DNA from 2 places in the Mycobacteroides abscessus ATCC 19977 genome. Region 2 is predicted to be linked to the other one. Evidence: riboswitches for the same ligand, from Rfam matches in the RefSeq annotation. Region 2 holds a riboswitch; the other holds the start of a gene.
What was found. Region 2 has a riboswitch for cobalamin ahead of MAB_RS02935 (FecCD family ABC transporter permease). Riboswitches for the same ligand answer to the same signal wherever they lie in the genome.
Positions count from the first base shown of each region.

Region 1: another riboswitch for cobalamin. It lies ahead of metE (5-methyltetrahydropteroyltriglutamate--homocysteine S-methyltransferase); the one in region 2 lies ahead of MAB_RS02935 (FecCD family ABC transporter permease).

Region 1 covers NC_010397.1:4,709,485-4,712,886, forward strand. The annotation lists gene metE (5-methyltetrahydropteroyltriglutamate--homocysteine S-methyltransferase) at 1-1,077, opposite strand, end outside; cobalamin riboswitch at 1,213-1,426, opposite strand; gene MAB_RS23405 (PaaI family thioesterase) at 1,521-1,940, shown strand; gene MAB_RS23410 (TetR/AcrR family transcriptional regulator) at 1,930-2,532, shown strand; gene fadD8 (fatty-acid--CoA ligase FadD8) at 2,577-3,402, opposite strand, start outside.
Region 2 covers NC_010397.1:550,633-554,034, forward strand. The annotation lists gene MAB_RS02930 (ABC transporter ATP-binding protein) at 1-681, opposite strand, end outside; gene MAB_RS02935 (FecCD family ABC transporter permease) at 681-1,739, opposite strand; cobalamin riboswitch at 1,836-2,057, opposite strand; gene MAB_RS02940 (CbtB domain-containing protein) at 2,216-2,422, shown strand; gene MAB_RS02945 (CbtA family protein) at 2,444-3,232, shown strand; gene MAB_RS02950 (serine hydrolase) at 3,316-3,402, opposite strand, start outside.

The DNA.
Region 1 (3,402 bases), 910 kb from region 2:
CAGCACGACGACTTCCTTAACCTTTTCCTCGCCGAAGGCCAGCCAGCTGCGCAACTGGTCGTCGAGTTGGGCCTCCGGCTCCAGCGAATAGGGCACATGCAATGTCGAGCAGGACGTAGAAACCGCCACCGCCCCCGCACTCCCCACCAGGGTCGCAAGGCTGCCCAGCGCCGATTCGAGGTTGGTACGCCAGATGTTTCGGCCATCGACGACGCCGGCCACCACGGTCTTCCCGGATAGCTCGGGCACCGCCGTCACAGTCGATACCGACCCGTAGACCAGGTCGACGGCGATCGCCTCGACGGGGGTGCGCGCCAACGCCGGCAGCGCCGCGCCCAGGTCACCGAAGTAGGTGGCGACCAGGATCGCGGGGCGATCCGCTACCGTCCCGAGGCGCCCATACACCCGCTCGGCCAGCTCGGGTCCGTTCGGGAGGATGTCGGTGACGAGCACGGGCTCATCGATCTGGACCCAGGCGACCCCGGCCTCGGCAAGCCGCACCAGCAATTGTTCGTACAGGGTCACCACCTCGTCGAGACGCTCGATGGGCGCATCAGCTCCGTCAATCGGCTTGCTCAGCGCAAGGAAGGTGACCGGGCCGACGACGACTGGACGCGCGGGGATGTCCAGTGCTTGAGCCTCTTTCAGCTCACCGAACAACTTCGCGTCGTTGAGCTCAAATTTCGTGCCGGGCCCGATCTCGGGCACCAGATAGTGATAGTTGGTGTCAAACCACTTGGTCATTTCCAGCGGCGTGACATCGGCGTTGCCGCGTGCTGCGGCAAAGTAGCGATCGAGGTCGTCGGTGATGCCCGCGACGCGGGGCGGAAGTGCACCCAGCAGCACCGCGGTGTCCAGCACCTGGTCGTAGTAGGAGAAGGTGTTCACTGGAACCGAGTCGAGCCCAGCGGCTGCTAACGCGGTCCAGTTGTCGCGCCGAAGCCCCGCGGCGACATCCTCCAGCTCGGCGCGGCTGATGCGTCCGGCCCAGTAGCTTTCGGTAGCCCGTTTGAGCTCACGGCGCGGGCCGATGCGCGCCGAACCGAGCGTGGTGGCCTTCAATGGTTGAGTGGTCATGCGGTCCTCTATCTACGGCGTAGTGGTCACCGCCCAGGACAAGCAAGCCGAGCCCGAATAACCAGCACGCACGGTGCTGGTTGAAACCGATTCGGCCATACGCCCATTCCGCGAGGCGATGATCCGCCGGATGCGGCGCATCCGACACAACTGGCAGGTCTTCGGACTTACAGGCATTACCCGGGCTCAGGTTTTCCTACGGGCCGTCGCTTCCCAGGAGCGTTGGTGGCATTCCCAGTGCTTATGACGGCGATCGTTCCTGCATACCGCTGCGGGACAGTCCCGGATTCTCACCGGGTTCCCTCTTGTGCCGGCCCCCGTAGGGCCCGCCACTCGATGCTGACAACGGCCCGGACGAATCGGGCCACCATCAGCAGACCAGCTGCGCCCTACATCATATGCACGCTGGCCCGCCCGTTTATTAGCGACTATTCTCTAATATCGTGATTACCCTTGACCAGGCGCAACAAGTTCTCGATGCACAACCCTTCAGCCGTCTATTGGGGGCTGCGATCACCCGGGTCGACGAGCGCGGAATCCAGCTTTCCCTGGAGATCCGCGACGAACTGCGCCAGCAGAGCGGATTCATCCACGGCGGCGTACTGAGCTATCTCGCCGATAACGCCATCACGTACGCCTGCGGTCTCGGACTCGGCGCCGACATCGTGACCAGTGGATACACCATCGAATACGTGGCACCCGCCCGCGACGGCGCACGCCTGGTCGCCGACGCATCCCTGGTAAGTGCCGGGCGCACCAAAGCCCTCGGCCGCTGCGAGATCTCCGTCGAGGACCACGACGGCACGGCCACGCTGGTCGCGGTGGCCCAGGGCACCAGCATGGTCCGTCGCAGTGGGACGTAAGCCGCAGTACAGCGCCGACGACATCCTGGATGCGGCCCTGGGACTGGTGGCTGCCGGTGGTCCGTCCGCAGCCACGGCTACGGCGATCGGACGGGTGCTCGGAGCCCCTTCGGGTTCGATCTACCACCGATTCCCCAGCCGCGACGAACTCATGGCCCGCCTCTGGTTACGTTCAATCGCGCGTTACCAGGACGGCGTACTCACCGCCCTTGCCCTGCCCGACGCCGACGACGCCCTCGCGGCGGCGATCGATCACGCCTTCGATTGGACGGCAAGCAACCACAACGAGGCGCTGCTGCTCCTTCAATACGAGAAGGCGGATTTGGTGGCCCACTGGCCCGACACCCTCGCCACCGAGCTCAAATCGCTGAACTCGCGGGTACGAAAGACTTTGCGCGAGTACACCGATCGCCGGTATGGCAAGGTGACCACCGAGCGGATCGACAAGGTGATGTTCGCGTTGATCGACATGCCCTACGCCGCTGTGCGCCGGCACCTCCCCGACAAGGGCGAGCCGGCACCGTGGCTACGCGAGTTCGTCCACACCAGCGCCCATGCCCTCCTGGCGCGAGCATGCCTAAACGAGCCCTAAAACAGCCGATTTCCGCATATTTGGGCATGCTCGCGGAAAGGAAATCAGACCGTGGCGTACTTCTGGCGCAGCGCCTTCTTGTCCAGCTTGCCCAGCGCGGTCAGCGGCAATGAGTCGGCGATGATCACGTGCTTGGGCGACTGCACCGAACCCTTGCGTTCCTTGACCGCGGACTGAATCTCGGAGGTCATCAACGCGACCGCCTCCTCGTCGGATGACGCGTCGGAGCGCAGCACGACGATCGCGGTCACCGCTTCGCCCCACTTCTCGTCGGGCACTCCGATAACACCGACCTGAGCAACCGAAGGATGCTCAGCGACAACGTCTTCCACCTCACGCGGGAAGACATTGAAGCCACCGGTGACGATCATGTCCTTGGTGCGGTCGACGATGAACCAGAAGCCGTCTTCGTCCTCGCGCGCGACATCTCCGGTGCGCAGCCAGCCGTTCTTGAATGTTTCGGCGGTCTGTTCGGGCAGACCCCAGTAGCCGCCCGCTACCAGTGGGCCGGCGACGCAGATCTCGCCCGGCTCACCCTGTTTGACCGGCCGATCGTTCTCATCGAGCAGGGCGGTGCGCAGGAACGCCGAGGGTCGGCCACAGCTGGACAGCCGCTTGGCATCGTGATCGCCCTTGGCCAGATAGCTGATCACCATGGGCGCCTCGGACTGACCGAAGTACTGCGCGAAAATCGGCCCGAATCGCTCGATGGCCTCCGCCAGGCGCACCGGGTTGATGGCCGAGGCACCGTAGTAGACGGTCTGCAGTGAAGATAGGTCGCGGGTGCGTGAATCCGGGTGGTCCAACAGCGCGTAGATCATCGACGGCACCAGCATGGTGGCGGTGATCTGGTGTTCCTCGATCGCGGCC
Region 2 (3,402 bases):
GGACTCGGCGGTCAGCACCTCGTGCGGTGATCCGGACAGCACCACGTTGCCGTCCGCCATGACATGGATCGTGTCGCAGTACTGTGCCGCCAGGTTCAGGTCGTGTAGTGCGGCGATGACCGTAATGCCTAGCGCGCGGGCAGAATTGAGTATCGAGTACTGATGGCGTACGTCGAGATGGTTGGTCGGCTCGTCGAGTACCAGCACATGTGGCTGTTGGGCCAGGGCACGGGCGATCAATACTCGCTGGCGCTCACCACCCGAAAGTGAACCGAATGTGCGGCCGCTCAGTGCCGTCACGTCCGCGGTCTCGGTGGCCCGTGCGCAGATCTGCCTGTCCAGCTGGGAAGTGCCACGCAGTGAGGCGCCGTGTGGCAGCCTGCCGGTGGCGATCACCTCGGCGGCGGTGAAATCGAAATCCAACGACATGTCCTGTGTCAGCGCCGCCACCTGACGAGCGTTCTCCCGCATGCTGATGGCCCGCACCGATACTCCGTTGACCGCAACGTCGCCGGAAGCGGGAGTCAGCGCACGGTACAGGCAGCGCAGGGTTGTCGACTTACCGCTGCCGTTGGGGCCGACAATGCCGACGAACCCGCCGGCCGCGACATTCAGATGGATATCCGAAATGATCTGCGCGCCGGCGATGCTGACGGACACGTTCCGAAAGGTGACATCCATCAGCCGACCGCCCCCGCGGACATCGCGCGGCGGCGCATCAATCCGACGAAGACCGGAACCCCGACCGCGGCCGTGATCGCACCGAGCGGAAGTTCCTGCGGCGGAATCGCGGTCCGCGCGACAAGGTCAGCGGCCACCAGAAAGCACGCGCCCAGCACCGGCGCCACGATCAAGACACGGCGATGATCCGCGCCGACCAGCAGCCGCGCGGCATGCGGAATGACCAAACCCACGAATCCGACCGCGCCACAGATGGATACAAAGCATCCTGTCATCGCGGCCGACAAGATGAACAGTGCCACCCGGAATCGCCCGGCGTCCAGGCCCAGCGACGCGCTCACCTCGTCGCCCATGGCAAGGGCGTTGAGCTGGCGGGCAAGCCCGCCAGCGCAGAGGATTCCGATCACGGTCGCGGCAAGTGCCACCGGTACCTTGTCCCAGGACGACGCGCCCAGGCTGCCCAGCAGCCAGAACATGACGCTGCGGGCGGCCTCTCCGTTCGGGGCCAAGAACACCAGGACCGTGGTCACCGCGGACAACCCGTAACCGACCGCTGTGCCTACCAGGACCAGTCGCAGTGGTACCAATCCCTGTGGTGTGCGCGCGATCTGGTAGACGACGGCGGTAGCGGCGAGCGCGCCCAGGGACGCCGACAATGAGAGCGCATAGGTGCCCAGGGTACCGAGCACGCCGTAGACAACCACTGCGGTCGCGCCCACCGAGGCGCCCGAGGAGATTCCGAGAACGTACGGATCGGCGAGGGCGTTGCGGACCATTGCCTGCACGATCACGCCCACCACGCTGAGTCCGGCGCCGACAAGGACCGCCAGCAGCACCCGCGGCAGCCTGGATTCGACCACGATCCGATAGTTCGCGGCGTCGACGGCGGGCACCGAGCCTCCGCTCGCGCCGGCCCACAAGAAATGCAGACAGTCGCGCCAGGGCACGTCGGCGGTGCCGAAGGCGAGTGCGGTCACCGTCAGTAGCACCAGCGCCGCCAGTCCGCCGAGCACCGCAAGGATCAGGGACCGTGTGTGCTGTGCTGTGGGCATCGACATTCCTGCGTCGTCGGGTTGCCGCACCAAGACATGACGGATACGCGAAAGAGCGCTATCCGCCAGGCGGTCCCTCGGCACCGGCGAATGACCGCACCTGGTGGTACGGCCGCGGTGGCAGGTCTTCGGACTCGTGGACACGAGGCGTCGCACGCCTCACCTACCAGCGGCTGCTTCCCGGGCCTGGGCCCAGTGCAATACGTGCCGCCGTCGTTTCCACTCACCGCTGCGGGGCAGCTCCGGATTCACACCGGATTCCCTCTTGCGATCCCCGGAAGCATTCCTCGGTGCTTCGGAGAAACCAACGCGGCGCCAAAACTATCACTCGAACGCGCAGACCAGGCGCGTCGACTAAGCTCAAGGCGTCCTTCGACAAGACGGGAACCTGGTGTGATTCCAGGACGGTCGCGCCACTGTGAAAGTCAGACCCCGCTGTCGAGCAGAACAGATCGGGACGCGGTATCCCGAAAAGGAGCAACATGGCACACACAACGTCCGTCAGCCGCCCGGTTGCGGTGTCTATCCCTCAGGCCGCGCTGTGGCTGAGCCTGACCACTCTCTTCGGGCTGCTGGCCTACTACTTCATCGGCATCGACCAGGGTGCGGTATCGATCTTCGGTAGCGATATGCACGTTCACGAGTTCGTGCACGATGCGCGTCACCTGCTGGGCTTCCCCTGCCACTGACGGCCAGGGCGAGCGAACCTCATGGAAAAGTCAATAATCCTGCGCGGCTTGGGCTTCGGCGCAGTTGGTGGGCTGTTGTCTTTCATCTTCGGATGGATATTCGTCGAGCCCGTCATCAATAGGGCGATCGCTTACGAAGACGGGCGGGGCGAGGTGCAGGCCGCGCTTGACGCGGCGGCCGGAGTCCACGTCCATCACGAGGGCGCGGAACTGTTCAGCCGGTTCGCGCAGGCCAATGCGGGCCTGGCCCTTGGGGTCATCGGATTCGGAATCGCGATGGGCGCACTGTTCTCGGTGGCCTACGTGGTGGCGATCGGACGGGTGGGCAACCTGAGCCCGCGTGCGTTGGCGCTCTCGGTGGCCGGTGGCCTGTTTCTGGTGCTGTACGTGGTGCCGTTCCTGAAGTTTCCGGCCAACCCGCCGGCGGCAAGTGCCGAAGGCACCATCAAGGAGCGCACCGGATACTTCGTGCTGATGATCCTGGTCGCGGCCATCGCGTTGGCGGCGGCGCTGTGGGTCGGCCGGAAACTCACCGCACGGATGGACACCTGGTCGGCCACGTTGCTGGCGGCCGCGGTGTTCGTGGTGCTGGTGGGACTCGTCATGGCAATCACGCCCGGATTTGTCGAGGCGCCGCAACCACTGCTGGACGCCGACGGGAAGATCGTCTATCCGGGATTCCCGGCACACGACCTCTACCTGTTCCGGCTGTATTCGTTCACCACCCAGGCAATCATGTGGGCCACCATCGGTATCGGCTTCGCGACGGTGATCTCGCGTAAGCCTGTCGACACCCCGGCTGCCGTTTAGCTCGCCGGAGGTGCCGGGCGCTCATGGAGTCTGCTGGTGTTCGCGCAAGCGCTCATGGAGTCGGATGGTCTTCGCGCAAGCGCTCATCCCAGCTTCTTGAAGACGCCCTTGGCCAGGCCGATGACCCATCCGGCCGCGCCAGGGCCGAAGGCGCGATCCCAATTGAGTTG